2 regions of the Micromonospora robiginosa genome follow, and region 2 is predicted to be linked to the other one. Evidence: riboswitches for the same ligand, from Rfam matches in the RefSeq annotation. Region 2 holds a riboswitch; the other holds the start of a gene.
What was found. A riboswitch is a leader RNA that binds a small molecule or an ion and turns the genes downstream of it on or off. The one in region 2 is predicted to bind thiamine pyrophosphate.

Region 1 (14,968 bases), 660 kb from region 2:
ACCGTCGCCCGGCCCGCCGACGGGCGGTGCGAGAATGCCGACGTGACCGGCGACCACTACTTCACCGCTGAACCCACGGCCCCGGCCCGCCCGCGCGAGGTCGAGTTCTCCGTCGCCGGGCGCGACTACGCCCTCGCCTCGGCCGGCGGCGTGTTCTCCGCCGACCGGCTCGACCCCGGCACCGCGGTGCTGCTGCGCAAGGCCGACCTGCCGACCGCCGACGTCGCCGGCCCGCTGCTCGACATCGGCTGCGGATTCGGCCCGATCACCTGCGTGCTGGCCACCGTCGCGCCGGCCGCCACCGTCTGGGCGGTGGACGTCAACGCCCGGGCCCGCGACCTCACCACCGCCAACGCCGCCCGGATCGGCGCCGCCGACCGGGTCCGGGCCGTCGCGCCGGACGACGTGCCGGCGGACGTCACGTTCGCCCAGATCTGGTCGAACCCGCCGATCCACGTCGGCAAGGCGGACCTGCACGACCTGCTGCGGCGCTGGCTGCCCCGGCTCGCCCCGGACGGCGTCGCCTGGCTCGTGGTGGCCCGCCACCTCGGCGGCGACTCGCTGCACCGCTGGCTGGTCGAGCAGGGTTGGCAGGTCGAACGGCAGGCCAGCCAGAAGGGCTTCCGGGTGCTCCGCGTCACCCGGTAATCCGGTGTCGCCGGCACCGCCCGCTCGGGCAGGATGCCGGCGTGGGATACGTGGACGTGGCAGCGGTCGGGCACATCCTCCCGGACGGGCGGGAGCTGTTCGGCGAGGTGTCGTTCCGGGTCGGCGAGGGCGCCAAGGTGGCGCTCGTCGGCCCCAACGGCGCCGGCAAGACGACCCTGCTGCGGATGGTCGCCGGCGACCTGCCGGTGCGCACCGGCGCGATCGCCCGGGCCGGCGGCCTGGGCGTGATGCGGCAGTTCATCGGCATGATCGGCGACGAGTCGACGCTCGCCGACCTGGCCCTGTCGCTCGCCCCGCCGGCCCTGCAGGACGCCGGGCGCCGGCTCGTCGAGACCGAGGCGGCCATGCGGGCGGCCGAGGTCCGCGGCAAGTACAGCACCGCCGCCGGCAAGGCCCAGCTCGCGTACGCCGACGCGCTGGCCGCCTGGGGCGAGAGCGGCGGGTACGACGCCGAGGTGCTCTTCGACACCGTCACCACCATCGTGCTGGACCTGCCGTGGGACGCCGCCCGCGACCGGCCGGTCCGCACCCTCTCCGGCGGCCAGCAGAAACGGTTCGCGCTGGAGCTGCTGCTGCGCGGCCCGGACGAGGTGCTGCTGCTCGACGAGCCGGACAACTTCCTCGACGTACCGGGCAAACGCTGGCTGGAGGCGCGACTACGCGAGTCCGGCAAGTCGGTGCTCTACGTCTCGCACGACCGTGAGCTGCTGGCGCAGACCGCCGACCGGGTGGTCGCCGTCGAGGGCGGCAGCGCCTGGGTGCACCCGGGCGGCTTCGCGAGCTGGCACGAGGCGCGGGTGGCCCGGCACGCCCGCCTCGACGAGCTGCGCCGGCGCTGGGACGAGGAACACCAGAAGCTGCGCGAGCTGATGCTGATGTACAAGCAGAAGGCCGCGTACAACGACGGGCTGGCGTCCCGCTACCAGGCCGCGCAGACCCGGCTGCGCAAGTTCGAGGAGGCCGGGCCGCCGCCCGTACCCCCGAAGGACCAGGACATCCGGATGCGGCTGACCGGCGGGCGGACCGGCAAGCGCGCGGTGATCGCCGAGCAGTTGGAGCTGGACGGCCTGACCTACCCCTTCGACCTGGAGATCTGGTACGGCGACCGGGTCGCGGTGCTCGGCGCGAACGGCACCGGCAAGTCGCACTTCCTGCGCCTGCTCGCCCGCGGCGGCACCGATCCCGACCCGGGCAACACCCCGGTCGACGGCGCCGCCGCGCTCACCCCGGTCACGCACGACGGCGTGGTCCGGCTCGGCGCCCGGGTCCGGCCCGGGCACTTCTCGCAGACCCACGACCGGCCGGAGCTGATGGCGAAGACGCTCGTGGAGATCCTCTGGCGCGGTGACGAGCACCGGACCGGCATGGACCGGCACGCGGCCATGGGGGTGTTGTCCCGCTACGAGCTGGCCGGGCAGGGCGACCAGCGCTTCGGCACGCTCTCCGGCGGCCAGCAGGCCCGCTTCCTGGTGCTGCTGCTGGAGCTGTCCGGTGCCACGCTGCTGCTGCTCGACGAGCCGACCGACAACCTCGACCTGGCCTCCGCCGAGGCGCTGGAGGCCGGCCTGGGCGCGTTCGACGGCACGGTGATCGCGGTGACCCACGACCGCTGGTTCACCCGCACCTTCGACCGGTTCGTGCTGTTCCGCGGCGACGGGGACGTGGTGGAGACGCCGGAACCGGTCTGGGACGTCGGATGATCGACCGGGAGTTGGCCGCCCGGCTCTGCGCCGTCGACGGCGTGGTGGCGGTGGCGCTCGGCGGCAGCCGGGCCCGCGGCGAGCACCGGCCCGACTCCGACTGGGACCTCGGCCTCTACTACCGGGGTACGCCGGACCTGGCCGGGCTGCGCGCGGTCGCCGCCTCGATCGCCGACGAACCGGTCGAGCTGACCGCCCCCGGCGGCTGGGGTCCCTGGGTCGACGGCGGCGGCTGGCTGCGCGTCGGCGGGGCGGCGGTGGACTGGATCTACCGGGACCTCGACCGGGTGCACCGGGTGTGGGCGGAGTGCCGGGCCGGCCGCTACACGGTTGAGGTGCAGGCCGGGCACCCGCTCGGGTTCTACTCCCACGCGTACGCCGGGGAGGTGGCGCTCGGCCGCATCCTCGCCGACCCGACCGGTGAGCTGACCGCGCTGCGCGCCGAGACCGTCGACTACCCGCCCGCGCTCGGTGCGGCGCTGGTCGCCGGCGGCTGGGAGACCGGCCTGCTGCTCGACGGCGCGGCCAAGGGCGCGTCCGGCGGCGACGCCGGCTACGTGGCCGGCTGCCTGTTCCGGGTGGTCGGGGTGCTGGCGCAGGCGCTGCACGGGCGGGCCGGGCGGTGGCTGGTCAACGAGAAGGGCATGCTCGCCTCCGCGGGCCGGCTGCCCGGCGCGCCGCCGGACTTCACCGATCGGGCCCAGGCGCTGCTCGGCGCGGTGGGGCGTACCCCCGCCGAGCTGTCGGCGACGGTGGCCGACGCCCGCGCGCTGGCCGTCGACGTGCTCGGCTGAGGCGCCGCCCGCGTCCGGCGGGCATAGGGTGGATCTCGTGAGTGAGATGACCTATCGCCGACTGGGCGACTCCGGGCTCGTGGTGTCCGTGGTCGGCATCGGCTGCAACAACTTCGGCCGCAAACTCGACCTCGACGGCACCCGGGCGGTGGTGGACGCCGCGCTCGACGCCGGGATCACCTTCTTCGACACCGCCGACATCTACGGCGAACCCCAGGGCGGCTCCGAGGAACTGCTCGGCCAGGCGCTCAAGGGCCGCCGCGACGACGTGGTGCTCGCCACCAAGTTCGGCATGGACATGAACGGGGCGAACGGGCCGGACCACGGCGCCCGGGGCGCCCGCCGCTACATCGCCCGCGCCGTCGAGGCGTCGCTGCGCCGGCTCGGCACCGACCACATCGACCTCTACCAGATGCACGAGCCCGACCCGGGTACGCCCATCGACGAGACGCTCGCCGCGCTGGACGACCTGGTGACCGCCGGCAAGGTGCGCTACCTCGGCAACTCCAACTTCGCCGGCTGGCAGATCGCCGACGCCGACTGGACCGCGTCGTCGCAGGGGCGTACCCGTTTCATCTCCGCGCAGAACCACTACTCGCTGCTGGAGCGGGGCGTGGAGGACGAGGTGATCCCGGCCTGCGAGCGGTTCGGCCTCGGCATGCTGCCGTTCTTCCCGCTCGCCAACGGGCTGCTCACCGGCAAGTACCAGCGCGGTCAGCAGCCCCCCGAGGGCAGCCGGCTCGCTGGCGGCGGCCGGTACGCCGAGCGGCTGGCCGCGGCGCGCTGGGACACCATCGAGGCGATCGAGGCGTACGCGGCCGAGCGCGGGGTGAGCATGCTCCAGGTGGCCATCGGCGGACTGGCCGCCCGGCCCGCGGTGACCTCGGTGATCGCCGGCGCGACCACGCCCGAGCAGGTACGCGCCAACGCCGACGCCGGCACCTGGCAGCCCACCGACGAGGACCAGGACGCCCTCGACGCCCTCCTCTGACTTCTTGGGCGAAGTGTTCGGTGAGCGGTCCGGTGAGTGGAACGCGATGGCTGTCTCCGGACCGGTTTGACGTTCATAGCGTTCCACTCACGGGCGGAGACGCCGGTGGGTGGAACGCTATGAACGTCAGCGAGGTGGGTCGGACTTCCACGGCAACCAGGGTCGTGCTGCCTGGCAAAGCGTCCGGTGATGAGATGCTCCGGTGTGCGTCGGGCCGCCCCGGTCACGCCAGCGCAGGCTGGGGCATGCGACGCCGCGACGCCGTCCAGTTCCGGGGCGAGCCAAGGTCGGCTAGGGCGTGCGCGAGGTCAGCGCGGCCGGGCGGTGATGCGGCGGCGTTCCACGAGGGCCTGGTGCACCAGGGCGACCGTGGCCTCGGGGCGGCGGAGCACGTCGTCGGCGGTGAAGCGGAGCACGATCCAGCCAGCGGAACGGAGCGCGTTGAGGCGCGCCACGTCCCGCCGGAACTGTGCCCGCTCCCGATGCTGGTCGCCGTCGTACTCGACCGCGACGCGCAACGCCGGCCAGGCCAGGTCCACCCGGGCCACGAAGCGCCCGCCGTGGCGCACCTCGTGCTGGGCGGTCAGCGGGCCGAGACCGGCGTCGAGGAGGAGCAGCCGCAGGCGCGTCTCCATGGGGGACTCGCTCGACGGCTCGGCCAACTTCAGCACCTCGCGCAGCAGCGCCGAGCCCGGCCAGCCCGGGCGTTCCGCGGCGTAGGCGCGTAACGCGGCCGGTTCCACCACCCGGCGACGCAGCAGCGCGTCGACGGCGACCACCGCCTCCACCCGGGGGCTGTGGCGACCCAGGTCGAACGCCGTGCGCAGCGTGGTGGTGACCGGCAGCCCGGCGAACCGGGTGCGATCCTCATCGGGCAGCGGTGATCGCACGATCGACAGCCGGGGATGCGGGCGCAGCCGGGCGGTCGTCGGCAGGAGCACCGTCACCGGTTCGTCCCGGGTGAGCAGGTCGACACCGAAAAGCCAGGCGGCGCTGCGGCCGGCCACGGCGGCGCCGGGCGGCAGCCGCAGCGCGACCGCCTCGCACCACATCCGATGGTCGTCGGGGCGGTAGGCGTCGCCGTGCACGTACACGTCCTGCAACAGGCGGACCCACGTCGGCCCGCGCAGCATCGCCCGGGTGAGAAGACCGTCGCGCACCGCGTCGCCGGCGCGGAACGGCACCGACCACAGGCGGCGCGGGACACGGGCGGGTGCGGCCATCCGGTCAGCGTGTCGTGATGCGACAGTCACCCGCCGTCCCGTTCCGTCGAGTGGTGCGGTCGTGGGAAAAACCTCACCCGCTCTTCCGTCCGGCCGGGGGAGCGTCGTACGGTAGGCCGCAAGTGACCCACGGGAGCCCGGTGCGGACCGGGCTGAGAGGGGGGCTGACAGCCCCCGACCGTCGAACCTGATCCGGGTAATGCCGGCGCAGGGAGGAGCGTTGCCGTGCCGTCCCTGGGACGACTGCATCTCATCACCGACACCCGGCCGGGGCGGGACCCGCTCGCCGTGCTGCGCGCCGCCCTGCCGGTGGCCCGCGCGGAACTCGTCGTGCAGGTGCGGGTGGCGGACGACGCCACCGACCGGGAGGCGTACGAGCTGGCCCGGCGGGTGGTCGAGGCGTGCCGGCCGTACGGGGCGCGGTGCCTGGTCAACGACCGGCTGCACGTGGCGCTGGCGGTGGGCGCGGCCGGTGGGCACGTGGGGGCGGACGACCTGCCCGTGGCGGCCGCCCGGCGGGTGCTCGGCGTCGACGCGGTGCTCGGCGCGACCGCCCGGGAGCCGGTCACCGCCCGGGCCGCGGTCGCCGCCGGGGCCGGCTACCTGGGCGTGGGCCCGTGCCACGCCACCACCACGAAGCCGGGCCTGCCCGCGCCGATCGGCCCGGACGGGGTACGCGCGGTGACCGGGGCGGTGACCGTGCCGGTGATCGCCATCGGCGGGGTGACCGCCGCGTCGGTGCCGGCGTTGCGGGCCGCCGGGGCGTACGGGGTGGCGGTGGTCGGCGCGCTGTCCTCGGCGGCCGACCCCGCACGCGCCACCGCCGAGCTGCTCGGGGCGCTGACGTGTTAAGCGGGGCCCCCTCCTCTACCGAAAGCGTTAAGCGGGGGCCCCGCCTTACTCAGGTGGGGGTGGTGGGGGCGGGGGCGGTGGGGCTGGCGGTGGCGTGGCGGTGCGCGCAGCGCGGGCTGCGCGTCAGCGTGTACGACGACCGCCCCGGGTCGGGCGCGTCGCACGTCGCCGCCGGCATGCTCTCCCCGGTCGCCGAGGCGTACTTCGGTGAGCACAAGCTGACCGCGCTGCTCGTCGAGTCGGCGGCCCGCTGGCCGGGCTTCGCCGCCGAGCTGGCCGAGGCGAGCGGCGTCGACCCGGGCTATCGCACCGAGGGCACGCTCGTGGTCGGGCTCACCGCCGACGACCTGGCCGAGGCGGGGCGGCTGTGGTCGTACCAGCAGGGTCTGGGACTGCCGATCACGCCGCTGCGCCCGTCGGCGCTGCGCGACCGCGAGCCGGCGCTGGCCACCCGGGTGCGCGGCGGCGCGGTCGCACCCGGCGACCACCAGGTCGACCCGCGCCGGCTGGTCGCCGCGTTGCGCGTCGCCGCCGAGCGGGCCGGCGTGGTGTTCCGGCCGGCGCGAGTCGGCGCGCTGTCCGAGGTGGACGCGGCGGTCACCGTGGTCGCGGCCGGCTGCGGCGCGGCGGCGCTGACCGGCCTGCCGGTGCGGCCGGTGAAGGGCCAGGTGCTCCGGCTCCGCGCGCCAGGCGGCGGCCCGCCGGGCTTCCGGCACGTGATCCGGGGGTACGCCGACGGCGAGCCGGTCTACCTGGTGCCCCGGGCCGGCGGCGAGGTGGTGGTCGGCGCGACCGTGGAGGAACGCGCGGACACCGAGGTCACCGCCGGCGGCGTGCTGCGGCTGTTGCGTGCCGCCGTCGAGCTGGTCCCGGAGCTGACCGAGTACGAGCTGGTGGAGGCGGTCGCCGGGCTGCGCCCGGCGACGCCGGACAACGCGCCGCTGATCGGGGCGCTGCCCGGCCGGCCCGGCGTGCTCGCCGCCACCGGGCACCACCGGCACGGCATCGTGCTCACCCCGGTCACCGCCGACCTGGTCACCGAGCTGATCGTCACCGGCGAGCCGGATCCGGCGCTCGCCCCGTTCACCCCCGACCGGTTTCCGAAGGAGCCCCGGTGGAACTGATCGTCAACGGCACGGGACGGACGCTGCCCGACGGCGTCACGCTGGCCGAGGTGGTCCGCGCGGTCACCGATCAGCAGCGCGGCCTGGCGGTCGCCGTCAACGGCGAGGTGGTGCCGCGCGGCGGCTGGCCGGTGAGCGTGCTGCGCGACGGCGACCGGGTCGAGGTGCTCAGCGCCGCGCAGGGCGGGTGAGCGGCATGTCCCTGGAGATCGGCGGTGTCGCGTTCGGCTCCCGGCTGGTGCTCGGCACCGGCGGCGCGGCCAACCTGCACGTGTTGGAGGCGGCGATCCGCGCCTCCGGCACCGGGCTGGTGACGCTGGCGCTGCGCCGGGTGGACACCGCACCGGTCGGCGCGGGCGGGCTGCTCGACCTGCTGGACCGCTGCGGCGTACGGCTGCTGCCGAACACGGCGGGCTGCCGGACGGCGGTGGAGGCGGTGAAGACGGCGCACCTGGCCCGGGAGGCGTTCGACACCGACTGGGTGAAGCTGGAGGTGATCGGCGACGAGCGCACGCTCCTGCCCGACGGGGTGGAGCTGCTGCGCGCCGCCGAGGACCTGGTCGCCGACGGGTTCACCGTGCTGCCGTACACGTCGGACGATCCGGTGCTGGCCCGCCGGCTGGCCGACGTCGGCTGCGCGGCGGTGATGCCGGCCGGTTCGCCGATCGGCTCCGGCCTGGGCATCGGCAACCCGCACCACATCCGGCTGATCCGGCAGGCCGTGGACGTGCCGGTGATCCTCGACGCCGGTGTCGGCACCGCCTCCGACGCCGCGCTCGCCATGGAGCTGGGCTGCGACGCGGTGCTGCTGGCCAGCGCCGTCACCCGGGCCGCCGACCCGGTGGCGATGGCCACCGCGATGCGGTACGCGGTCGAGGCCGGCCACCTGGCGTACGGCGCCGGTCGCATCCCCCGCCGTGACCACGCGCTGCCGTCCACCCCCGACGCCGGCCGACCGAACCTGTGACGGCCTGTTCCGATCTTGGTACGACGGCGCCCCTTCAGGGGCGGATGCGTACCAAGGTCCGCCGATGCCCGGGCGGGCTGGTGCTGATGACGGATCGGCGGGTGGCGCGGCGGCCGCTGGTGGACGTCGTGGCGGCGGCGGTGGGCGGGGGAGTGCGGTGGGTCGTGCTGCGGGAGAAGGACCTGCCCCGCGCCGAGCGCCTCGCCCTCGCCGTCGAACTGCGCGCGGTGCTCGCCGACGTCGACGGCGCGCTGATCGTCGCCGGCCCCGACCCGCTCGACGGGGACGCCGTGCACCTGCCCGCCGCCGGCCCGTACCCGCCGCCGCGCCTCGCGCTGGTCGGCCGCTCCTGCCACGACGCCGCCGAGCTGGCCCGACTGACCACCGAGGACTACGCGACCCTGTCCCCGGTGTTCCCGACCCGCACCAAACCCGGCTACGGCCCCGCGCTGGGCCCGGACGGCTTGCGCGAACTGGTGGCGGCCAGCCCGGTCCCGGTGCTCGCCCTCGGCGGCATCGAAACCCCGGACCAGGTGCGGGCCTGCGTCGACCCCGGCGCCACAGGCGTCGCCGTCCTCGGTGCACTGATGCGCGCCGAGAACCCCACCGACACCGCCACCACGCTCGGCAGCGCCTTCCAGGAGGCGTCCACCCGTCTGGCGCGCACCCTCCACCCACCGACGGACGTCCCCACGAGAGGGCTGCGGCCGACCGTGCCCACGGAGGGATCAAGCCTGACCGCCCAGAGTGGGCACGGTCGGCCGCAGCCCCCCACCGCGACCACAGAGGAAAGACAGTGACGCCGCAGGTACTACTCACCATCGCCGGCTCCGACTCCGGCGGCGGCGCCGGCATCCAGGCCGACCTCAAGACGTTCGCCGCGCTCGGCGCGTACGGCACGAGCGTGCTCACCGCCGTCACCGCGCAGAACACCAGGGGCGTGGACGCGGTCCTGCCGCTGCCCCCGCAGACCGTGCGCGACCAGCTCGACAGCGTGCTCGGCGACTTCCACGTGCGGGCGGTGAAGACCGGGATGCTCGGCACCCCGGCGGTCGCCGACGCGGTGGCCGAGGCGGCCCGGGGCGGGCGGCTGCCCCACCTGGTCGTCGACCCGGTGCTGGTCGCCACCAGCGGGCACCGGCTCGGCGTGGTGGAGGCGGTCGAGCGGCTGCTCCCGTACGCCGAGGTGGCGACGCCGAACTGCGCGGAGGCCGCGGCCCTCACCGGTGGCCCGGTGGGCACGGTCGAGGAGATGGTCGCGGCGGCCGAGGCACTGGCCGCGCGCGGGCCGGCGTTCGTGGTGGTCACCGGCGGCGACGTCGACGCGGCCGGCGAGTCGGTGGACGTGCTGGCCGGCGGCGGGACGACGCGGCTGCTGCGCGCGCCCCGGGTGGACACCCGGCACAGCCACGGCACCGGCTGCTCGTTCGCGGCGGCCGTCGCGGTGCGGCTGGCCGCCGGCGACGCGGCGCCCGTCGCGGTGGCCGCCGCCAAGGAGTACGTGACCCGCGCGCTGACCGGCGCGCGGAGCTGGGAGCTGGGCGCGGGACACGGCCCGCTGGACCACTTCGGCTGGTCCGCTTGAGCGACAGGGAGGCTGTCATGCAGGCACGTCGCAAGGTGTACGTGGACGGGAGCCGGCCGGACGTCCGGGTGCCGTTCGTCGAGGTGACGCTGACCGGGGACAACCCGCCGGTGCGGCTCTACGACACCTCGGGTCCCGGCTCCGACCCGGAGGTGGGGTTGCCCGCGCTGCGCGGGCCGTGGATCGCCGAGCGGGGTGACGTCGCGCCGGTCCGGGGCGCCGGCACGCCGCTGGCCGGGACCCGTCCCACCCAGCTCGCCTACGCGCGGGCCGGGACGATCACGCCGGAGATGGAGTTCGTGGCGATCCGGGAGGGGGTGACGCCGGAGTTCGTCCGGGACGAGATCGCGGCCGGGCGGGCGGTGCTGCCGCTCAACGTCAACCACCCGGAGTGCGAGCCGGCGATCATCGGCAAGGCGTTCCTGGTCAAGGTCAACGCCAACATCGGCACCTCGGCGGTGACGTCGTCGGTGGTGGACGAGGTGGAGAAGCTGACCTGGGCCACCCGGTGGGGCGCGGACACCGTGATGGACCTGTCCACCGGCAAGCGGATCCACGAGACCCGCGAGGCGATCGTCCGCAACTCGCCGGTGCCGATCGGGACCGTGCCGATCTACCAGGCGCTGGAGAAGGTCGGCGGCGATCCGGTGAAGCTGAGCTGGGAGGTGTTCGCCGAGACCGTGATCGAGCAGGCCGAACAGGGCGTCGACTACATGACGGTGCACGCCGGGGTGCTGCTGCCGTACGTGCCGCTGGCCGTGGACCGGGTGACCGGGATCGTGTCCCGGGGCGGCTCGATCATGGCGGCCTGGTGCCTGGCGCACCATGAGGAGAACTTCCTCTACACCAACTTCCGGGAGCTGTGTGCGCTGCTCGCGCGGTACGACGTCACCTTCTCCCTCGGCGACGGGCTGCGCCCCGGGTCGATCGCGGACGCCAACGACGAGGCGCAGTTCGCCGAGCTGCGGACGCTCGGCGAGTTGACGAAGGTGGCCTGGGAGTACGACGTCCAGGTGATGATCGAGGGCCCCGGGCATGTGCCGATGCACAAGATCAAGGAGAACGTGGACCTCCAGCAGGAATGGTGCCACGAGGCCCCGTTCTACACGCTCGGCCCGCTGACCACCGACGTCGCGCCCGCGTACGACCACATCACGTCGGCGATCGGCGCCGCGATGATCGGCATGTTCGGCACCGCGATGCTCTGCTACGTCACGCCGAAGGAGCACCTCGGGCTGCCGGACCGGGACGACGTGAAGGCGGGCGTGATCGCGTACAAGATCGCGGCGCACGCGGCCGACCTGGCCAAGGGGCATCCGGGCGCGCAGGCCTGGGACGACGCGCTGTCCAAGGCGCGGTTCGAGTTCCGCTGGTCCGACCAGTTCAACCTGGCGCTCGACCCGGAGACGGCGCGGGCGTACCACGACGCGACACTGCCCGCCGAGCCGGCGAAGACCGCCCACTTCTGCTCGATGTGCGGGCCGAAGTTCTGCTCCATGAAGATCACCCAGGAGCTGAAGGACTACGCGGCGCGGGGCATGCGCGGCAAGTCGGAGGAGTTCGTCGCCGGCGGCTCGCGGGTCTACCTGCCGCTGGCCTGAGCCGCCGGGGGCCGGCCCGGTCGCCGGCCCGGCCCCCGAACGGTCAGTCCCGGTGGTGCCGGCCGGTACGCAGGGAACGGGCGTCGTCGGCGTTGTCGTCCGAGGCGAGACCGGCGACCCAGTCGACGTACTCGTCGTCGCCGGTGGCGCTCGGCTGGGCCGTCTCGTCGACCTGCTCCGGCTCGTCCTTGCCCCGGTTGCGCCGGAACAGGCCGCGCCGGGCCTTGGCCTTCCCGCCGGCGGCCTCGGCCTCGTCCGCTCCGGCGTGCCGGCCCCGGGCGGGCTCCGGGTCGGCCGCCGTGGCGGGTCCGGCCTGGGTGGGTACGGTCGCGTCGGCGGCCGGGGTCGGCCCGGTCACCTCGGGCGCCGGCCGCCCGGCGGGGCGGGCGCCGGTGGCGAGCGCGTCCCATCCGGTGCTGCGGCCCGGCTCGGGCAGGCCCTGGTGCCGGGGGCGGGGGGCCGGCTCGGCCCGCGCGGTCGTGTCGTCGCGGTCCCGGCCGGTCGCCGGCTCGGTCGGCGCGGGTGCGTCGAGCGGCCGGGGCGGCCGGCCCGCCGCCGGGGTGATCGGCCAGGCCGGTCGCACGTCGCCCGGTCGCTCGGTCACGTCCTCGAAGATGGGGAACCGTGGCCGGGGCGACGAGGCGGACCGGTCGGCCGGCTCGGGGTCGAAGAAGAAGCTCCGCCGGCCGGCCGGCTTCACGGCCCGCGACTCGCCCGAGGCGTCGGCATCGCCCGCGAGCGGGACGGACGTGTCGCCCGCCGCCCGGGTGGACGGGCCGGTCGTCCGGGCGGACGTGCCGTCCGCCGTCGGAGCGGACGTGCCGTCCGCCGGGGTGGCCGTGCCGCTCGTCGTGGCGTTCGTGTCGCCCGCCGGGCCGGACGCGGCGCTCGTCGGGCCGGATGCGGCGCTCGTCGGGCCGGATGCGGCGCTCGTCGGGCCGGACGTGTCGCTCGTCGGGCCGGATGCGGCGCTCGTCGGGCCGGACGTGTCGCTCGTCGGGCCGGACGTGGCGGTCGTCGGGGTGGCCGTGGCGCTCGTCGGGCCGGACGTGGCGCTCGCCGGGGTTGACGTGCCGCCCGCCGGGGCGGACGTGGCGACGGTGGGCGCGGCGGAAGTGGTGGTCTCGCCGGGCGTCGAGGTGTCGTCGGGCCGGGGCGCGGTCGCCGGGGCGGTGTCACTCCGGGTGGTGCGGGGGGCCCGGGTGCGCCGGGCCCGGCCGGCCCGGGTGGTTGCCGTCGTGTCGTCGGCGTCGGTGACCGGCGCGTCGGGAGCGGGGGCGTCTCCGGGAGCCGCCGCGCCGGACGTCGGCCCGTCGGTGGCCGCCGCGGCGGTGCCGGTAGGCGTCCGGTCGTCGGCCGGCGACGTGGCGCGGGCGGCGGTGCGGCTCCGCCGTGGCCGGGTCGCCCGCGGAGTTGCCTCCACCGTGCTCGGGGCGGCGGACGGCTCGGTGCCGGTCGCCTGCTCCTCCGGCGACGTTCGCGGCTCGGGCGTGGGTCGCCCGGCGGTCCGCCCCACCGGCCCGGCGGCGTCGACCGCCGGCCGGGACGAGCCGGCCGGCGTGCCGGCGTCGGACGGTGCGGGGGCGGCGATCCCCGGGCCGGGCGTGTCGTCGCCGGACGGGGTCGCGCCGGCGGCCGGCTGCGGCTCGGGGCGGCCGGCGGACAGCACGTCGATGGCCGAGGTCCGCCGGCCCGGTGGCAGCAGGTTGGGCATCGGCGAGCCGTGCGCCGAACCTTCGCCGTCGCGCGCCGGAGCGGGCGCGGCCGGGTGCGGATCGGGGGAGTCGGGTGCGGTGGGTGACGCCGGGGCGGCGTGCCGAGCGGCTGCCGGCGCGGTGGCGGACCCGCCGGCCTCCGGCCAGTCCCAGTGCGCGGGGGCCGGAGCGCCGGGCGTCGCCGGCGTCGTCGTGGCCACCGCCGGGGCGGAGACGCCGGCCGGCACCGGCGCACCGGTCGGCAGCGGCGCGAGGATGTCGGTGGGCTCGACGGCGTCGGCCCCGGTGGCCGGCCGGGGCAGCACCGTGGTGGCGGTCGAGCCGAGCGCCCCGGCGACGATCGCGATCAACGCGCCGTAGTAGGGCGCCACCTGGTAGCGGTCGCTCGCCGCGCCCGGGCCGGCGGTCAGGTAGGCGAAGGCCACCAGCACCGGTCCGGCCGCGCCGGCCGCGCCACCGACCAGCGGCGGGTGCCCGGCCCGGCGGGCCAGCACGCCGATCGCCCCGCCCGCGAGCAGCGCCAGCGTGGGCAGCAGCAGCATGGCCAGGCGTTGCGCCGCGCCGGCGTCGAGCCAGGACGGTTCCAGGACGCCGAGTCGCACGGTGGCCAGCGGCCGGTTGGACACGATCGCGGGTGCGACGGAGAGCAGGGCGAGCAGCCAGACGATCCCGGCGGAGAGCGCGACGCCCCAGCCGAACGGTGGCTTGAGCAGCACGGCGATCGCCGCGCCCGCGCCCACCACCGCGCCCAGGACGGCACAGATGCCGGCCGCCCACACCGGGTCGACGGAGCCGCCCAGCTCGGCGGCGCGGGCCGGCTGCATGCAGAGCGGGGCGACCACGATCGCGCCCAGCGCGCTGACGCCGGCGACGGAGAGCAGCTCGGTGGTGCCACCGGGACGGTCGTCGCGGCGGGCGAAGCGCTCGGTGAGGACGGCCCCGGCGACGGCGGCGACCGCGGCGAACCAGGCGACCCAGACGAGCTGGGCGGGCCACCGGTTGACCGAGCCGTCGACGAACGCGCCGTCGAGGCGGACGACACCGAAGCCGTACGCGATGCCGAGCTGGCCGGCACCGGCCAGCACGCTCACCCCGAGCGCCGTGAGCAGCAGCCTGCCCCACGTCCGAAAGGCCATGTCGGGCACGTTACGGCCCGGTGAGGTGGTTCGCCACCTTGCCGCCGCGCGGCGCGGCGAACCGCGCCGGGGTGGCTACTTCAACTCGACCAGACGGGCGAGGTAGGTGGTGTCGCCGACGTTGGTCAGCATGTGCACCGCACCCGGGTCGCGGTAGACCACCCCGCCGGTGGGCTCGTCGGCGTCGATCGTGGTGCCGTCGATGGTCTGCACCACGTTCTTCGCGCCCTGGACCGCGATCACCAGGTACGGGTGGTCGTGCCGGTGCAGCGGCTGCCGCTCGCCCGGCTCCAGCCGGATGTGCCAGACCCGGACCCGGTCGTTCTCGTAGACGATCTCCTGGCCCACCGGGCCGAGTTCGAGGTCGGTGGAGAGTTCGCTCATCGGGTTCCGTCCAGTTGGGGGAGCACCTCGGCGGCGATGAGCTCCACGTGGTCGAGGTCGTCGAAGTCGATCAGTCGCAGGTGCACCCGGCTGGTCCCGACCGCGGCGAACTCACCGAGCCGCTCCACGAGCTGGGCCGGGGAGCCGACCACCGGGTCCTCCGGCGGGAGCGCGCTGGCGACGTGCAGCGGCGCGGCCCGTCGCTGCGCCTCGGCGTCGGTGCGCCC
Region 2 (14,968 bases):
GCCGCCGGGGCGACCGGATCGGGCTGACCACCGTCTACCGGACGTTGCAGGCGCTGGCCGACGCCGACGAGATCGACGTGATGCGCCCGCCGGGCGGCGAGCACCTCTACCGGCGGTGCAGCGGCGGTCATCACCACCACCTGGTGTGCCGGGGCTGCGGCCGGACCGTCGAGGTGGCCGGCCCGGCGGTGGAGAAGTGGGCGGACCGGATCTCCGCCGAGCACGGCTTCACCGAGGTCAGCCACACCCTGGAGATCTTCGGGACCTGTCCGGCCTGCGCCGGCCGGTAAAACCGACCGGTGCCGGCGCGGCGGAGCCGTGGCAGGCTGTCCGGCGTGAAGATCTACGCCGACCGTTTTCCGACCGCCCTCCGCCAGCTCCTGACCGACCTCCTCGTGGTCGTCTGGGTGTACGCGGCGATCCGCTTCGCGCTCTGGCTGCACGACCTGGTGGAGAAGCTCGCCGTACCCGGGCAGAAGCTCGAGGGTGCGGGCGGCGGGCTGGCCGACAACCTGGCCGAAGCCGGCGGCAAGGTGGGCCGGGTGCCGCTGGTCGGCGACGAGCTGACCGCCCCCTTCACCCGCGCCGCCGACGCCGCGCGGGCGATGGCCGAGGCGGGCCGGGACCAGCAGGAGCTGGTCGGCCAGTTGGCCCTCGCGCTGGCCGTCGCGGTGCTGGTGTTCCCGCTCGGTCTGGTGCTGTTCGGCTGGCTGCCGCTGCGGGTGCGCTGGATGCGCCGGGCCGGCGCGGCGAAGGCGATGGCCACCGCGCCGGCCGGCCGGGACCTGCTGGCGCTGCGCGCGCTGGCCGGTCAGCCGCTGTCGAAGCTCAGCCGGATCGCGCCGGACGTGGCCGAGGCGTGGCGGCGCGGCGACGACGCCACCGTCGACGCGCTCGCCGCGCTGGAGCTGCGCAGACTGGGGTTGCGCGGCGGCCGGTAGGGTGTGCCGGTGCTGTACTTCCTGATCGTCGTCGCCGTGCTGCTGCTGGGTTACGCGGGCGTGCTGGTGAGTTTCGTCCGCAAGGGCCGCAAGATCCCGCCGTCGGCGTACCTGGTGCTGGCCGCGCTGAACGGCCTGATCCTCGCCGCGGTGATCGCATGGGCGGTCGCCCGCCGCTGAGCGGGTGTTAAGAGGGGCCCCCGCCTCTACCGAAGGCGTTAAGCAGGGGCCCCTCCTTTCACAGCCGGCGGCGGACGTCGTCGGCTGTGGAGGGGCCGGGCTGCCACGGGGCCACCCAGGGGAGGTCGGCGGGGGGCGTGAGGACGCCGGCCTCCACCGAGGCGTACCGGCCGGCGACGATCCGCTTCGCGGCGGCCACGTCGACCGAGTCGGTGTTCGACCACAGGCCGGTGAACAGCTCGTCGACGCGCAGCCGCGCCTGCCGGCAGAACAGGTCGGCCAGCTCGACGTTCTCCGGGTGCTCGGCCAGCTCGGCGTAGGCCCGGACGCAGACCGCGGACATCGCGAACAGCTCCGCGCCGATGTCCACCACCCGGCCCAGGAACGCCTGCTTGCGCTCCATCTTTCCCTGCCAGCGGGACATCGCGTAGAAGGTCGAGCGGGCCAGCTTGCGGGAGGTCCGTTCGACGTGCCGCAGGTGCCCGGCCAGCGGCCCGAACTCCTGGTACGCCCCGGGCGCCTGCCCCCGGCCGACCGCCAGGGTGGGCAGCCACTTCGCGTAGAACGCGCCGGCCCGGGCGCCCGCCTTCGCCTTGCGGCCCAGCCCGGCGTCCGGGTCGATGATGTCGCCGGCCACCGACAGGTGCGCGTCGACCGCCTCCCGGGCGATCAGCAGGTGCATGATCTCGGTGGAGCCCTCGAAGATGCGGTTGATCCGCAGGTCGCGCAGGAGCTGCTCGACCGCGGCCGGGCGCTCGCCCCGGGCCTCGAGCGAGTCGGCCGTCTCGTAGCCGCGCCCGCCCCGGATCTGGATCAGCTCGTCGGCGATCCGCCAGGCCATCTCGCTGGCGTACAGCTTGACCAGCGCCGCCTCGATCCGGATGTCGTTGCGGTCGTCGTCGGCGAGCAGGCAGGACAGGTCCAGCATGGACTCCATGCCGTACGTGGTGGCGGCGATGAACGCCAGCTTCTTCGCCACCGCCTCGTGCTCGCCGACCGGCCGGCCCCACTGGACCCGGTCGCCGGCCCACTCCCGGGCCACGTTGAGCGCCCACTTGCCGGCGCCCACGCACATCGCCGGCAGCGACAGCCGGCCGGTGTTCAGCGTGGTCAGCGCGATCTTCAGGCCCTTGCCCTCGCCGCCGATCACGTTCTCCCGGGGCACGAACACGTCGTGGAACCGGGTGAGGCTGTTCTCCAGGCCGCGCAGCCCGACGAAGGAGTTGCGCCGCTCCACGGTGATGCCCTCGCTGTCGCCCTCCACCACGAACGCGGTGATCCCGCCGCGCCGCCCCTCGCCGGCGGGCACCCGGGCCATCACCACCAGCAGGGTGGCGACCGTGCCGTTGGTGGCCCACAGCTTCACCCCGTTGAGCCGGTAGCCGGCGCCGTCGGCGGTCGGCTCGGCGGTGGTGGCGAGCCGGGCCGGGTCCGAGCCGACGTCCGGCTCGGTGAGCAGGAACGCGGACACCTCACCGGCGGCCAGCCGGGGCAGGAAACGGTCCTTCTGCTCGGGCGTGCCGAACATCTTCAACGGCTGCGGCACGCCGATCGACTGGTGCGCGGAGAGCAGCGCGCCGATCGCCGGGCTCACCGAACCGGCGAGCATCAGCGCCCGGCAGTAGTGCAGGTTGCTCAGCCCCAGGCCGCCGTACCTCCGGTCGATCTTCATGCCGAACGCGCCGAGCCGGGCCATCCCGTGGAACACCTCGTCCGGGATGCGCGCGTCGCGCTCGATCGCCGCGCCGTCCACCTCGCTGCCCAGGTACGCCCCGAACGCGCCGAGGAACTCGTCGGCGCGGGCCACGTCGGCCGGGTCGGACCGGGGCCAGGGGTCGATCAGGTCGAGCCGGAACCGGCCGAGGAACAGCTCCTTGCCGAAGCTGGGCCGGTCCCAGGCCGACTCGCGGGCCGCCTCGGCGACCTGGCGGGCCTCCTTCTCCGAGACCTGGCCCGCCTCGGTGGGTAGCGGCCCCACCCCGTCGGCATTGTTCTGGGTCGTGGTCACGGCTGCCTCCTGGATGGTCGGTCCGGATGCGACGAAAACGACGCTACCCCCGGGTGTTACCCAGGGGTAGCGTCGCGTGCACGCCCGATTTGGCGGACCGTCAGTCGCCGGTGAGCGTCGCCGGGTCGTCGTCATCGTCGTCGACGTCGTCCTCGCCCCAGTTGCGCCGGGCGAACGGCAGGATGGCCCAGAAGAGCAGGAACCAGACGCCGGTGACCGCGCTGAGCAGGAACGCGATCGGCCGGTCCAGCACGAAGTCGCTGACCAGCAGGACCGCGCTGACCATCGCGATCAGCATGAAGAACAGGCCGCCGGTGGCCATCCGGTGGGCGAAGCGGACCAGTTCCGGCTTGCGGCCCTGGCGGAACAGCGCCCGGTGGAACGCCACCGGCGAGATGATCATCGCGGCGGACGCGGCGGCCGCCAGCAGCGCCACGATGTAGACGTCACGCTGGAACTCCGTGGTCCGGGTGAACCCGTTGCTGAACGGCAGCGTCAGCAAGAACGCGAAGAGGATCTGCACGCCGGTCTGCGCGACGCGAAGCTCCTGGAGCAGGTCGGCGAAGTTGCGCTGCCACCGCTGCTTCTCGGATTCCTTGGACACTCGTGAACCTCCGGGGAAGACGGCACGGCCGGCGGGTGAACGCCCGCCGGCAGCAGCGCCTTTGCCCGATTCGGATGATCACGAAACCGACTCAGGATCCGCGCCGGATCCGCCCCGCGTACCGCGCCTCCAGCTCGGCGTTGTGCTCGTCGCCGCCAGTGATGTTGGCGGACAGGTAGACCGGTGGCCGCTCCCCCGCCGCGAGCAGCCGGGACACCACCTCGACGGTGATCTGCTGGGCCAGCAGCGCCGCGGTGATCGAGGAGACCGCGCCGACCGCGCCGCCCCCGGGCAGCGGCAGCGTGGCGTCGCCGTACGGGGCGCCGTTGTCCAGCACCACGTCGGCGAAGTCGGCGAGCTTGCGACCGGACGGGTGCCGCGACGTCATCCCCGCCGAGTGCCGCGACGAGGTGATCGCCACCAGGCCGTGACCGCGCTCCTTGACGACGGACGCGAACTCCACCATCGCCCCGTTCACCCCAGAGTTGGAGGCGAGCACGAACACGTCCGGCGGCCGGACCGGGGCCAGCTCGTAGAGGCGGTGCGCCACCGCCGGATCGCGTTCCAGCTTCGGGCCGAGCACGTCGGCCGGGTCGCCGCCGACCAGGACCAGGTCGCGCAGCGCGATCCGGTTGGTGGGCACCAGCCCGCCGGCCCGGCCGGCGATCTCCATGGCCAGCGCCTCGGAGTGCCCGGTGCCGAACGCGTGCACCACCGCGTCGGCGCGGACCGCCGCGGCGATCAGGTCGGCCGCCGCGGCCACGTTCTCCCGCTGCTCGGCGGCCACCCGCCGCATCGTCGACGTCACCGTCTCCAGGTACGCCTCGGCACTCACCGTCATCTCGTCTCCGTCCCTGCGGTCCGGGCGAGGATCGCCTCGGCCAGCGGGCCGGGCGCCTCGTCGGGAATCCAGTGGCTGACCCCGGGGAGCACCACGAAGCGGTAGTCACCGGTGACGCGCGCCGCGCACGCCTCGGCCGCGGTCCGGCCGATCGCCACGTCCCTGTCGCTCCAGACGTACGTGGTCGGCACCGCCACCGGCCCGACCGCCTTCATGTCCGACCCGCTCATCGCCCGATACCAGTTCAGCGCGGCGGTGAGCGCGCCCGGCTCCCGCATCGGGTCGGCGTAGCGGGCCACCGTGGCCTCGTCACCGACCCCGCGCAGCAGCCGGCGCAGCGCGGCCCCACGCATCGCCAGCAGCACCTTCTCGGCCTTGCCCGGCATCCGGAACAGCGCCATGTAGGCGGACTTCGCCTTCTGCCGCGCGTCGGTGGCGAGCGCGTGCCCCATCGCGGCCGGGTGCGGCACCGACACCGCGGTCAGCGTCCGCACCCGCTGCGGGTGCGCCGCCGCCAGCCCCCAGGCCACGATCGCGCCCCAGTCGTGGCCGACCAGGTGGGCGGTGGTCACCCCGAGCGCGTCCAGCACGGCCGCCGCGTCGGCCACCAGCTCCGGAATCCGGTACGCCTCGACGGCGTCCGGCCGCGCGCCGGGCGAGTAGCCGCGCTGGTCGAGCGCGTACGTGCGCAGCCCGGCGGCGTGCAGCGCGGGCGTCACCGCGTCCCACTCGCCGGCGTGCTGCGGGAAGCCGTGCAGCAGCAGGACGGGTTCGCCGTCCTCCGGGCCGCCGGTGCGTACGTCGAACGTCAGGCCCCGCGCCTCGATCCGCATGATCGCCACCGTAGCCGACAGACGCCCTGCTGGGCCCGGGGCCGGCGTCGGTGCTAGCGTCTGCGACGAGACAACTTCACATCCGACAGGGGAGCGCACAGCGCTGAGAGTGCGGGCCGGTGCCCGCAGACCCTCGAACCTGATCTGGGTAATGCCAGCGCAGGGAGTTCGGTCGACCTCCAGCCGCGCCGCCGTCCGGGCGTTTCCGGGCGCGGCGTGCGTCTTCTCCTGGTTCCTCACCACGAACTGGGAGTCCGCCATGAACCACACCGACAGCAACCGCTGGCGTACCGTCGACATCGTCGTCGCCTCGGTCATCGCCGTCACCTTCGGCGTCGTCTTCTGGGCCTGGGGCCTGCTCTGGAGCGCCACCGACGCGGCGTTCGCGTTCTTTCCGCCGGCGCAGGCGGTGCTCTACGGCGTCTGGCTGATCCCGGCGGTGCTCGCCGGCCTGATCATCCGCAAGCCCGGTGCCGCGCTCTACTGCGAGACGGTGGCCGCGATCGTCTCCGCGCTGCTGGGCAGCCAGTGGGCGGGCATCGTGATCCTCCAGGGCCTGATGCAGGGCATCGGCGCCGAACTGGCGTTCGCCGTGTTCCGCTACCGCTCGTTCAAGCTGCCGGTGGCGGTGCTGGCCGGCGCGCTCACCGGCCTCGGTGCGGCGATCTTCGACTTCGTCTACTGGAACAAGGCCTACGAGCTGACCAACTACCGCATCCCCTACGCGCTGATCACCATCGTCAGCGCCACCGTCGTCGCCGGCCTCGGCGCGTGGGTGCTCACCCGGGCCCTGGCCAACACCGGCGTCCTGGACCGCTTCCCCGCCGGCCGAGACCGAGCCCTGGTCTGACGGGGATCCCACTGTCGATCATGAAGTTGACGGTGGATTCGGCGCGTTGTGGTGCCGTCAACTTCATGATCGACGAGGCGGAGGGGGTGGCGCGGTGAGCGGGGTGGTTCTGCGGGGGTTCGGGTGGCGGCACGGGGGCGGAAACGCTGGGCGGTGCGTCAGGTCGACCTGCGCGTGGAGAGCGGGGAGCGGGTGCTGCTGCTCGGGGCGTCGGGGGCGGGCAAGAGCACGCTGCTGGCGGCGCTGGCCGGGCTGCTGCCCGAGGACTCCGGCGAGCAGGAGGGCACCGTCGAGATCGACGGGCTCGACCCGCGCAAGGCCCGCGAACGGGTCGGCGTCGTCTTCCAGGACCCGGAGACCCAACTCGTGATGGCCCGCTCCGGCGACGACGTCGCGTTCGGGCTGGAGAACCGGGGCGTACCGGCCGAGGAGATCTGGCCCCGGGTGGACGAGGCGCTGCGCCGGGTCGGCTTCCCCTACCACCGGGACCGCCCGACCGCCGCGCTCAGCGGCGGTGAGCAGCAGCGGCTGGCCCTCGCCGGGGCGCTGGCGCTGCGACCGGGACTGCTGCTGCTGGACGAACCCACCGCCAACCTCGACCCGGCCGGCGCCACGCTGGTCCGCCGCGCCGTCGCGGACGCGCTCGACGCGGACACCACACTGATCCTGGTCGAACACCGGGTCGCCGAGGCACTGCCGCTCGTCGACCGGGTGGTGGTGCTGGAACCCGGCGGCGGGGTGCGCGCCGACGGCCCGCCCGAGGCGGTCTTCGCCGCGCACGGCGACGCGCTGGCCGCCGCCCGGGTCTGGGTGCCCGGCCACACCGTGCCGCCCCGGCACGCCGGCACGCCGGCCGGCGACGAGCTGCTCACCGCCGACCGGCTCGGCCTGCCACCCCGGCTGGCCCCCACCGACCTGCGGGTACGCGCTGGCGAGGCGCTCGCCGTGCTCGGCCCGAACGGCGCCGGCAAGTCCACCCTGGCACTGCTCCTCGGCGGCCTGATGCGCCCCGGCGGCGGCACGGTCACCGCCTCCGCCGACCTGGCCGGGCGGGACGCGCGTACTCCCCCGCACCGCTGGCGGGCGCCGGCGCTGGCCGGTCGGATCGGTTCGGTCTTCCAGGACCCGGAGCACCAGTTCGTCACCGCCACGGTCCGCGACGAGCTGGCACTCGGCCCGCGCCGGACCGGCCGCTCCGAGGCGGAGGTCACCACCACCGTGGACGCGCTGCTGGAGCGGCTGCGGCTGGACCGGCTCGCCGGCGCCAACCCGTACACCCTCTCCGGTGGCGAGGCGCGGCGGCTGAGCGTGGCGACCGCCCTGGCCACCGCGCCCCGCCTGCTGATCTGCGACGAGCCCACGTTCGGCCAGGACCGGCGCACCTGGCGGGAGCTGGTCGACCTGCTGGCCGAGCTGCGCGACGCCGGGCACGGCGTGGTCGCGGTGACCCACGACGCGGACTTCGTGGCCGCGCTGGCCGACCGGACGCTCACCCTGACCCGCCCGGCCGGGTCCGCCGACCCGGACCGTCCCGGTGCGGGGCGGCCGCCGTCGCCGCCGGGCCGCGGGGCGGGTGCGACGTGATCGACCTCGAACCGGTGGCCACGCCGGGCGCGCCCTTGGCCCGGCGCAACCCGGTGGCGAAGCTGGCCGCCGCGATGGTGTTCACCATCGTGCTGGTGGCCACGCTGGACCCGGTCGCGCCGGCCATCGCCATCGCCGTCGAGCTGGCCGTGCTGCCGCTGTTCGGCGTCCGCTACCGGGTGCTGGCCCGGCGGGCGTGGCCGCTGCTGGCCGCGGCCGTCGGCATCCTGGTCACCCTGGTGCTCTTCGCCGCCGACCGGTCCGGCCGGGTGCTCGTCGAGGCCGGTCCGGTGCTGGTCACCGAGGGCGTGCTGGTCACCGCGCTCGGGCTGGTGCTGCGGATGCTCGCGGTGGCGCTGCCCGGCATCATCGTCTTCGCCACCACCGACCCGACCGAACTGGCCGACGCGCTGATCCAGAACGCGAAGGCGCCGGCCCGGTTCGCCATCGGCGCGCTGGCCGCGTTCCGGCTGGTGCCGCTCCTCGAACAGGAGTGGCGGATGATCAGCATGGCCCGGCGGGCCCGGGGCGTGGACGCCGGCCGCAACCCGGTGGCCAAGCTGCGGCTCTTCGCGTCCACCGCGTTCACCCTGCTGGTCGGCGCGATCCGCCGGGGCACCCGCCTGGCGGTGGCGATGGACGCGCGCGGCTTCGACGCGGGCACCCCCCGCACGGTCGCCCGCCAGCAGCGCTTCACCACGGCCGACACCCTGCTCGTGCTCACCGCCGCCCTGCTGGCCGCCGCCGCCCTGACGACAAGCATCCTCCTCGGCACCTTCCGCCCCCTGATCGGCTGACCCCCACCGGGCCCTGCCGCGTCGATCATGAAGTTAGCGGCGGATCTCGTCCGTTTTGTCACCGCCAACTTCATGATCGACGCGGCAGGGCGGGGATCCGGAAAGGGAGTTGTTCGAGGAGGTCGGTCGGTGGGAGCCTTGCCGGCGCGGGGTCAAAGGGGGGTCGCGCGCCGCGTTTCGTGGGTGTGTGCCTCGCACCTCGAGAGACCCATGCCGTTCCACTCGCCGGGCCCGATGAGCGGTGGGTGGAACGCGGTGGGTGTCTACGCGCGCCCGAGACACCCATGCCGTTCCACTCGCCGCCCAGGTGAGCGGTGGGTGGAACGGTGTGGGTGTCTCGGGCCCCGGGGGGCGTGGCGGGTGCACTTCCGGGAAGGTCGGCGCGCTGCCGATCCCGCCCGGGGCCGGCAGCTTCGCGACGGTCAGCTTCGCCGGAAGGCGTAGAAGCGGGTCTGGCCGGCGCGCTGGCTGCTCCCCTTCATCCGGGTGCCTCGGCCACCGGGCGGGCCGGCCTTCGGCGGCGCCGGACGGGTCGGATTCGCTTCGCCCGGGGTCACGCCGGACGGTCCGTCGCCCGGCACCGGAGCGCCGGGTTCCACCAGGCCAGACAGGCTCTCGACGGGTGTCAACGCCGCGGGCGCCGACACTCCCGGCACGACCGGAGCGTCCAAGGTGCCACCCGGCACCACCTCACCGAGCCGGAGCGAAGCGGGCAACGCCGCGTCGGACAACATCGGGCCGGCCGACGCGCCGTCGGACAGCGTCGGGGTGGGCGGCGACGATCTGCGGGACTTCTTCGGGCTGCGCTTCGCGGGCATCCGCGGGCCTCCTGTCTGTCGGGCGCGCCGACCACGGACGCGCCGAGCGGGTGCCCCGGTGCGATCCGACCACGACGGACACCGCACGAACAGCGGCGGGAGGAGGATGCGGACGCCCGGAGCGGGACGGGTCCACGGCGACTGCGGCGGTGGACCGGGCTCGGAGGAAGGGCGTCAGTTACGCATGCCGACACGCTAACCCGACGCGGACCGATGCCACAGCCGAATTACTGGCACCATCGTCGGCATGCTGATCGCGTTCTCGATCACCCCGCTCGGCGTGGGTGAGTCCGTGGGCGACCTGGTCGCCGACGCCGTACGGGTGGTCCGCGAGTCCGGCCTGCCGAACCGGACCGACGCCATGTTCACCACCGTCGAGGGCGAGTGGGACGAGGTGATGACGGTGGTGAAGCGGGCCGTCGACACCGTCGCGGCCCGGGCGCCCCGGGTCAGCCTGGTGCTCAAGGCCGATCTGCGTCCCGGGGTGACCGACGCGTTGACCGCGAAGGTGGCGCACGTCGAGGCGCGTCTCGCCGAAGGGTGAGACACGGCGCCACCGCCTCCTCACCCACCGTCGAGGTGTGGTCCGCTGACGCGGCGACCGCGATACGGTCGCTGGACGGCAACGAGGACGGTCGCAGTACGCGACGCGGACGAGAGGTGGCGGTACGCATGGCAGAACAGGCGACGGCGCAGATCGGGGTCACCGGTCTGGCGGTGATGGGTCGCAACCTGGCCCGGAACCTGGCCCGCAACGGCTTCTCCGTGGCGGTGCACAACCGGTCGCCGGAACGCACCCGCACCCTGGTCGCCGAGCACGGCGACGAGGGCACCTTCGTGCCGTCCGAGTCGCTGGCCGACTTCGTCGGCTCGCTGGAGCGCCCGCGCGCGGTCATCGTGATGGTGAAGGCCGGCGCGCCCACCGACGCCGTGATCGACGAGCTGATCCCGCTGCTGGAGGAGGGGGACATCGTCGTCGACTGCGGCAACGCGCACTTCGCCGACACCCGCCGCCGGGAGGAGGCGCTGCGCGCGCAGGGGCTGCACTTCGTCGGCACCGGGGTCTCCGGCGGCGAGGAGGGCGCGCTGCGCGGCCCGAGCATCATGCCGGGCGGCTCGGCGGAGTCCTACCAGAAGCTGGGCCCCATCTTCGAGAAGATCGCCGCGCAGGTCGAGGGCGAGTCCTGCTGCCGGCACGTCGGGCCGGACGGCGCCGGGCACTTCGTGAAGATGGTGCACAACGGCATCGAGTACGCCGACATGCAGCTCATCGCCGAGGCGTACGACCTGTTGCGGGCCGGCCTGTCGGCGAGCCCGGCGGAGATCGCGGAGATCTTCCGGGAGTGGAACGGCGGCGAGCTGGAGTCGTTCCTCATCGAGATCACCGCCGAGGTGCTCGGCCACACCGACGCGGCGACCGGCCGGGCGTTCGTGGACGTGGTGCTCGACCAGGCCGAGCAGAAGGGCACCGGCCGCTGGACCGTGCAGAGCGCGCTGGACCTGGGCATCCCGATCACCGGCATCGCCGAGGCCACGTTCGCCAGGTCGCTGTCCGGCCACGCCGACCAGCGCGAGGCGGCCCGCCGGGTGTTCGCCGACGCCGGCGAGAAGTGGCAGGTGGACGACCGGGACACGTTCGTCGAGGACGTGCGCCGCGCGCTGCTGGCCAGCAAGATCGTCGCGTACGCGCAGGGCTTCGACCACATCCGCGCCGGCAGCCGGGAGTACGACTGGAACATCGACCTGGGCGGCACGGCCACCATCTGGCGGGGCGGCTGCATCATCCGGGCCCGCTTCCTGGACCGGATCAAGGAGGCGTACGACGGCGAGCCGGACCTGTCGACGCTGCTGGTCGCGCCCTGGTTCGCCGAGCGGGTCAGCGCCGGCGTGCCGGCCTGGCGGCGGGTGGTGGCCGACGCGGCCCGGGCGGGCGTGCCGACCCCGGCCTTCGCGTCGTCGCTGGCCTACTTCGACGCGCTGCGCGCCGAGCGGTTGCCGGCCGCGCTGATCCAGGGCCTGCGGGACAACTTCGGCGCGCACACCTACCACCGGGTGGACCGGGACGGCTCGTTCCACACGCTCTGGGCGGGCGACCGCTCCGAAGTGGAGGGCTGAGGCTCACCACGCCCGCTCGGGCGGGTCGGGGGCCCAGCCGGTGACCGGTTCGCCGGTGGCCAGCTCGCCGATCTCGCCGGAGCGGACCGCCGGGGTGTGCCCGAGGTCGGCGCAGTGCCGCTCGGCCACCCCGGCGCACAGCTCGGCGACCGCCTCCCGACGGGTCGGCTCCACCAGGTCGGCGGCGGCCAGGGCGGCCGTCATCTCGTACCGGAGATCGCGCATCCTCCACCCCCGTGGCGGCGCGTCCCGGCGGCGCGCCCTGCGCCGATGGTAAAGCGGAACGCCCCGCGGATGCGGGGCGTTCCGTGGATGGCCGGTCGACGCCGGCCGGCAGGTCAGAAGAACCGACGTCGCTTGGCCTTCTGCGGCCGGATCAGGTCGGCGCCCTTGGTCAGCAGGCGGCTCACCCCGGTCGGCCCGCGACGGGCCTCCAGGGAGTGGCTGAGCCGACGCGCGCCGGCCGCCGCCAGCGGCACGGCGACCGCCATGACCGCCCACTGCGCGATCCGCTTCTGAATCATGTGGTTCACCTCCGCGTGTGCTGTTGTCCCTACCGGTACCCCGCGCGCCGCGTCGATAAGCGTGAGCTCAGACTCCCGGCGCCACCGGGTTGGGCAGCGCGCCGCCGAAGCGGCGGTCCCGCTGCGCGTACAGCTCGCAGGCGTACCACAGGTGGCGGCGGTCGAAGTCGGGCCAGAGCGTGTCCAGGTAGACCAGCTCCGCGTACGCGGTCTGCCAGAGCAGGAAGTTGGAGATGCGCTGCTCGCCGGAGGGGCGCAGGAACAGGTCCACCTCCGGCACCTCGGGGTGGTAGAGGTAGCGGGCCACCGTCTTCTCGGTGACCTTGTCCGGGTGCAGCCGGCCGGCGGCGACGTCCCGGGCGATCGCCGCGGCGGCGTCGGCGATCTCCGCCTGGCCGCCGTAGTTGACGCAGAACTGCAGCGTCAGCGTGGAGTTGCCGCGGGACATCTCCTCGGCGGTCTGCAGCTCGGAGATGACGCTCTTCCACAGCCGGCCGGCCCGCCCCGACCAGACCACCCGCACGCCGAGGTCGACGAGCTGGTCGCGGCGGCGGCGGATGACGTCGCGGTTGAAGCCCATCAGGAAGCGGACCTCGTCCGGTGAGCGCCGCCAGTTCTCGGTGGAGAACGCGTACGCCGACAGGTAGGGCACGCCCAGCTCGATGGCGCCCTCGATGGTGTCGAACAGGCTGTGTTCGCCCTGCTCGTGCCCCTTGGTGCGGGGCAGCCCGCGCTCCTTGGCCCAGCGGCCGTTGCCGTCCATCACGATGGCGATGTGCCGGGGCAGCGCGGCGGCCGGCAGCGCCGGCGGGCGGGCGCCGGACGGGTGCGGGGTCGGCGGCGACGGCTCGCGGCGGGTCGCCCTCGTCGAACGGATCACTCGGTCATCTCCCTGTTGACACCGGCGGCGGCCGGTCCGTCGCCGGCGCGCGGCGGGACCACACCCGGTCCCGCGCCACCGGGCGGCGGGACCGCGCCGGGCGCCGGGGCACCCCGGTCGACCAGCGGCAGCGAGCGTAGCGCGCGCTCCAGATGCCACTGGAGGTGCGCCGCGACCAGGCCGCTGCACTCGCGGCGGACGGCGGTCTCGGTGACGTCGGCGTACGCCCAGTCGCCGGTGGTCAGCGCGGACATCAGCGTGAGGGTGGCCGGCGCCGGGTGGGCCGCGCCGGGGGGCCGGCAGTCCGGGCAGACGGCGCCGCCGGCCGGCACCGAGAACGCACGGTGCGCGCCCGGCTCGCCGCAGACCGCGCAGGCGGTCAGCGCCGGCGCCCAGCCGGCGTAGGACATGCCGCGCAGCAGGTAGGCGTCGAGCACCAGCGTGGTGGCGTGGTCGCCGCGGGCCAGGGACTTCAACGCGCCCAGGGTGAGTTGGAACAGCCGCAGCGACGGCTCCCGCTCGACCGGGGTCAACCGCTCGGCGGTCTCGGCGATCGCGCTGGCCGCCGTGTAGCGGGGGTAGTCGCCGAGGAACCGCTTGCCGTACAGCTCGATCGCCTCGACCTGGCTGACGGTGTGCAGCGAGCTGCCCTGGTTGCCCTTGGGGTCACCGGCGAGCTGGAGGTCGACGTGCCCGAACGGCTCCAGCCGGGCGCCGAACCGGCTCATGGTGCGCCGGACGCCCCGGGCCACCGCGCGCAGCCGGCCGTGCCGGCGGGTGAACAGGGTGATGATCCGGTCGGACTCGCCCAGCTTCTGCACGCGCAGCACCACCGCGTCGTCGCGGTAGAGCTGTCGGCGGTATCCGGCCATCGGTCCATTCTCTCTCGGGGTGCGATCTCAGGGTCGGCTCGGGGTGGACCGGCGGCCGATCCCGGATGTGCCGGCCACCCCGCCCGCCCTAGGGTTCTGGCCATGGTTCCGCTCCGAACGGGTCACCGGCCCCGCGTCGCCGGCCGGGCACGCGGTGTGGTGGCCGCGACCGCCGCCGCCACGCTCATCGTGCTCGCCGGGTGTGACACCCTGTCGTTCCGCCGGCTCGACTACGACCAGACCGAGCGCGCGAAGGTCACCCGGATCACCGTCGACGGCGGCGGCTCGGGCGACGTGGTGGTGCGGGCCAACGGCCCCGCCGACCAGGTGAAGATCAAGCGCACGGTGCGCTACCAGGGCGGCGAGCCGGACAGCCGCTACACGCTCAAGGGCGACGAGTTGGTGCTGCCCACCGACTGCGGCCACCGGTGCAGCATCTCCTGGGAGGTCACCGCGCCGAAGGGCGTGGCGGTGCGCGGCGGCACCGACTCCGGCACCGTCGACCTCACCGACGTCGGCGCGGTGGAGTTCACGCTCAGCTCCGGCGACCTCACCGTCAACGGGGCGAGCGGCGAGGTGCGCGCCGCCACCACGTCCGGCAACATCCGGCTGGTCGAGGCGGCCGGCCCGGTCCGGCTGCGCGCCAACTCCGGCGACATCGAGGCCCGCCGGCTCGCCTCCGCGGTCGACGCGGAGACCACCTCCGGCAACCTCACCGTCGAGCTGGACCAGCCGGCCCCGGCCCGACTGCACGCCACCAGCGGGAACGTCGACCTGGCCGTACCGGCCGGCCGTTACCGGGTGCGGGCCGACGCCAGGTCCGGCGACACCGACGTGCAGGTGACCAACGACCCGGGCGCGTCGCTGCTGCTCGACGTCTCCGCGACCAGCGGAAACGTCACCGTAACCGGCCGCTGAGCGGGTCGGCGGACCCGTCGGGGCTGCGGCGCGGCGCCGGCGCCCGGGCCGCGGCGCCGACCAGCCCGCCCGCCGCGCCGGCCGGGGCCGGGCTCGCCGGGGCGTCGGCCGCCCGTTCCGCCGCCGACCGCCGGGGCTTGCCCGGCACCAGTTCCGGGGTACGTCGGGCGGCCACGTCCTCGACCCAGCCGACCAGCAACGTC

Region 1: linked by a shared signal. The riboswitch ahead of thiE (thiamine phosphate synthase) and the one ahead of H1D33_RS01035 (ECF transporter S component) in region 2 are both predicted to bind thiamine pyrophosphate.

What each region holds. Positions count from the first base shown of each region.
Region 1 covers NZ_CP059322.2:6,238,455-6,253,422, forward strand. Annotated here, with positions in the region: gene H1D33_RS28180 (class I SAM-dependent methyltransferase) at 43-648, shown strand; gene H1D33_RS28185 (ABC-F family ATP-binding cassette domain-containing protein) at 690-2,369, shown strand; gene H1D33_RS28190 (nucleotidyltransferase domain-containing protein) at 2,366-3,163, shown strand; gene H1D33_RS28195 (aldo/keto reductase) at 3,192-4,154, shown strand; gene H1D33_RS28200 (DUF559 domain-containing protein) at 4,463-5,377, opposite strand; TPP riboswitch at 5,497-5,608, shown strand; gene thiE (thiamine phosphate synthase) at 5,603-6,229, shown strand; gene thiO (glycine oxidase ThiO) at 6,223-7,353, shown strand; gene thiS (sulfur carrier protein ThiS) at 7,344-7,544, shown strand; gene H1D33_RS28220 (thiazole synthase) at 7,541-8,320, shown strand; gene H1D33_RS28225 (thiamine phosphate synthase) at 8,365-9,120, shown strand; gene thiD (bifunctional hydroxymethylpyrimidine kinase/phosphomethylpyrimidine kinase) at 9,117-9,905, shown strand; gene thiC (phosphomethylpyrimidine synthase ThiC) at 9,923-11,506, shown strand; gene H1D33_RS28240 (hypothetical protein) at 11,550-14,357, opposite strand; gene H1D33_RS28245 (cupin domain-containing protein) at 14,433-14,741, opposite strand; gene H1D33_RS28250 (LLM class F420-dependent oxidoreductase) at 14,738-14,968, opposite strand, start outside.
Region 2 covers NZ_CP059322.2:194,588-209,555, reverse strand. Annotated here, with positions in the region: gene H1D33_RS01070 (Fur family transcriptional regulator) at 1-290, shown strand, start outside; gene H1D33_RS01065 (hypothetical protein) at 336-941, shown strand; gene H1D33_RS01060 (hypothetical protein) at 951-1,121, shown strand; gene H1D33_RS01055 (acyl-CoA dehydrogenase family protein) at 1,180-3,129, opposite strand; gene H1D33_RS01050 (DUF6328 family protein) at 3,230-3,733, opposite strand; gene H1D33_RS01045 (sugar isomerase domain-containing protein) at 3,825-4,574, opposite strand; gene H1D33_RS01040 (alpha/beta fold hydrolase) at 4,571-5,407, opposite strand; TPP riboswitch at 5,485-5,591, shown strand; gene H1D33_RS01035 (ECF transporter S component) at 5,667-6,257, shown strand; gene H1D33_RS01030 (ABC transporter ATP-binding protein) at 6,411-7,841, shown strand; gene H1D33_RS01025 (energy-coupling factor transporter transmembrane component T family protein) at 7,838-8,638, shown strand; gene H1D33_RS01020 (hypothetical protein) at 9,061-9,456, opposite strand; gene H1D33_RS01015 (MTH1187 family thiamine-binding protein) at 9,704-10,000, shown strand; gene gndA (NADP-dependent phosphogluconate dehydrogenase) at 10,129-11,571, shown strand; gene H1D33_RS01005 (thioredoxin reductase) at 11,575-11,796, opposite strand; gene H1D33_RS01000 (hypothetical protein) at 11,910-12,095, opposite strand; gene H1D33_RS00995 (isoprenyl transferase) at 12,163-12,975, opposite strand; gene recO (DNA repair protein RecO) at 12,972-13,847, opposite strand; gene H1D33_RS00985 (DUF4097 family beta strand repeat-containing protein) at 13,950-14,765, shown strand; gene H1D33_RS00980 (acyltransferase family protein) at 14,746-14,968, opposite strand, start outside.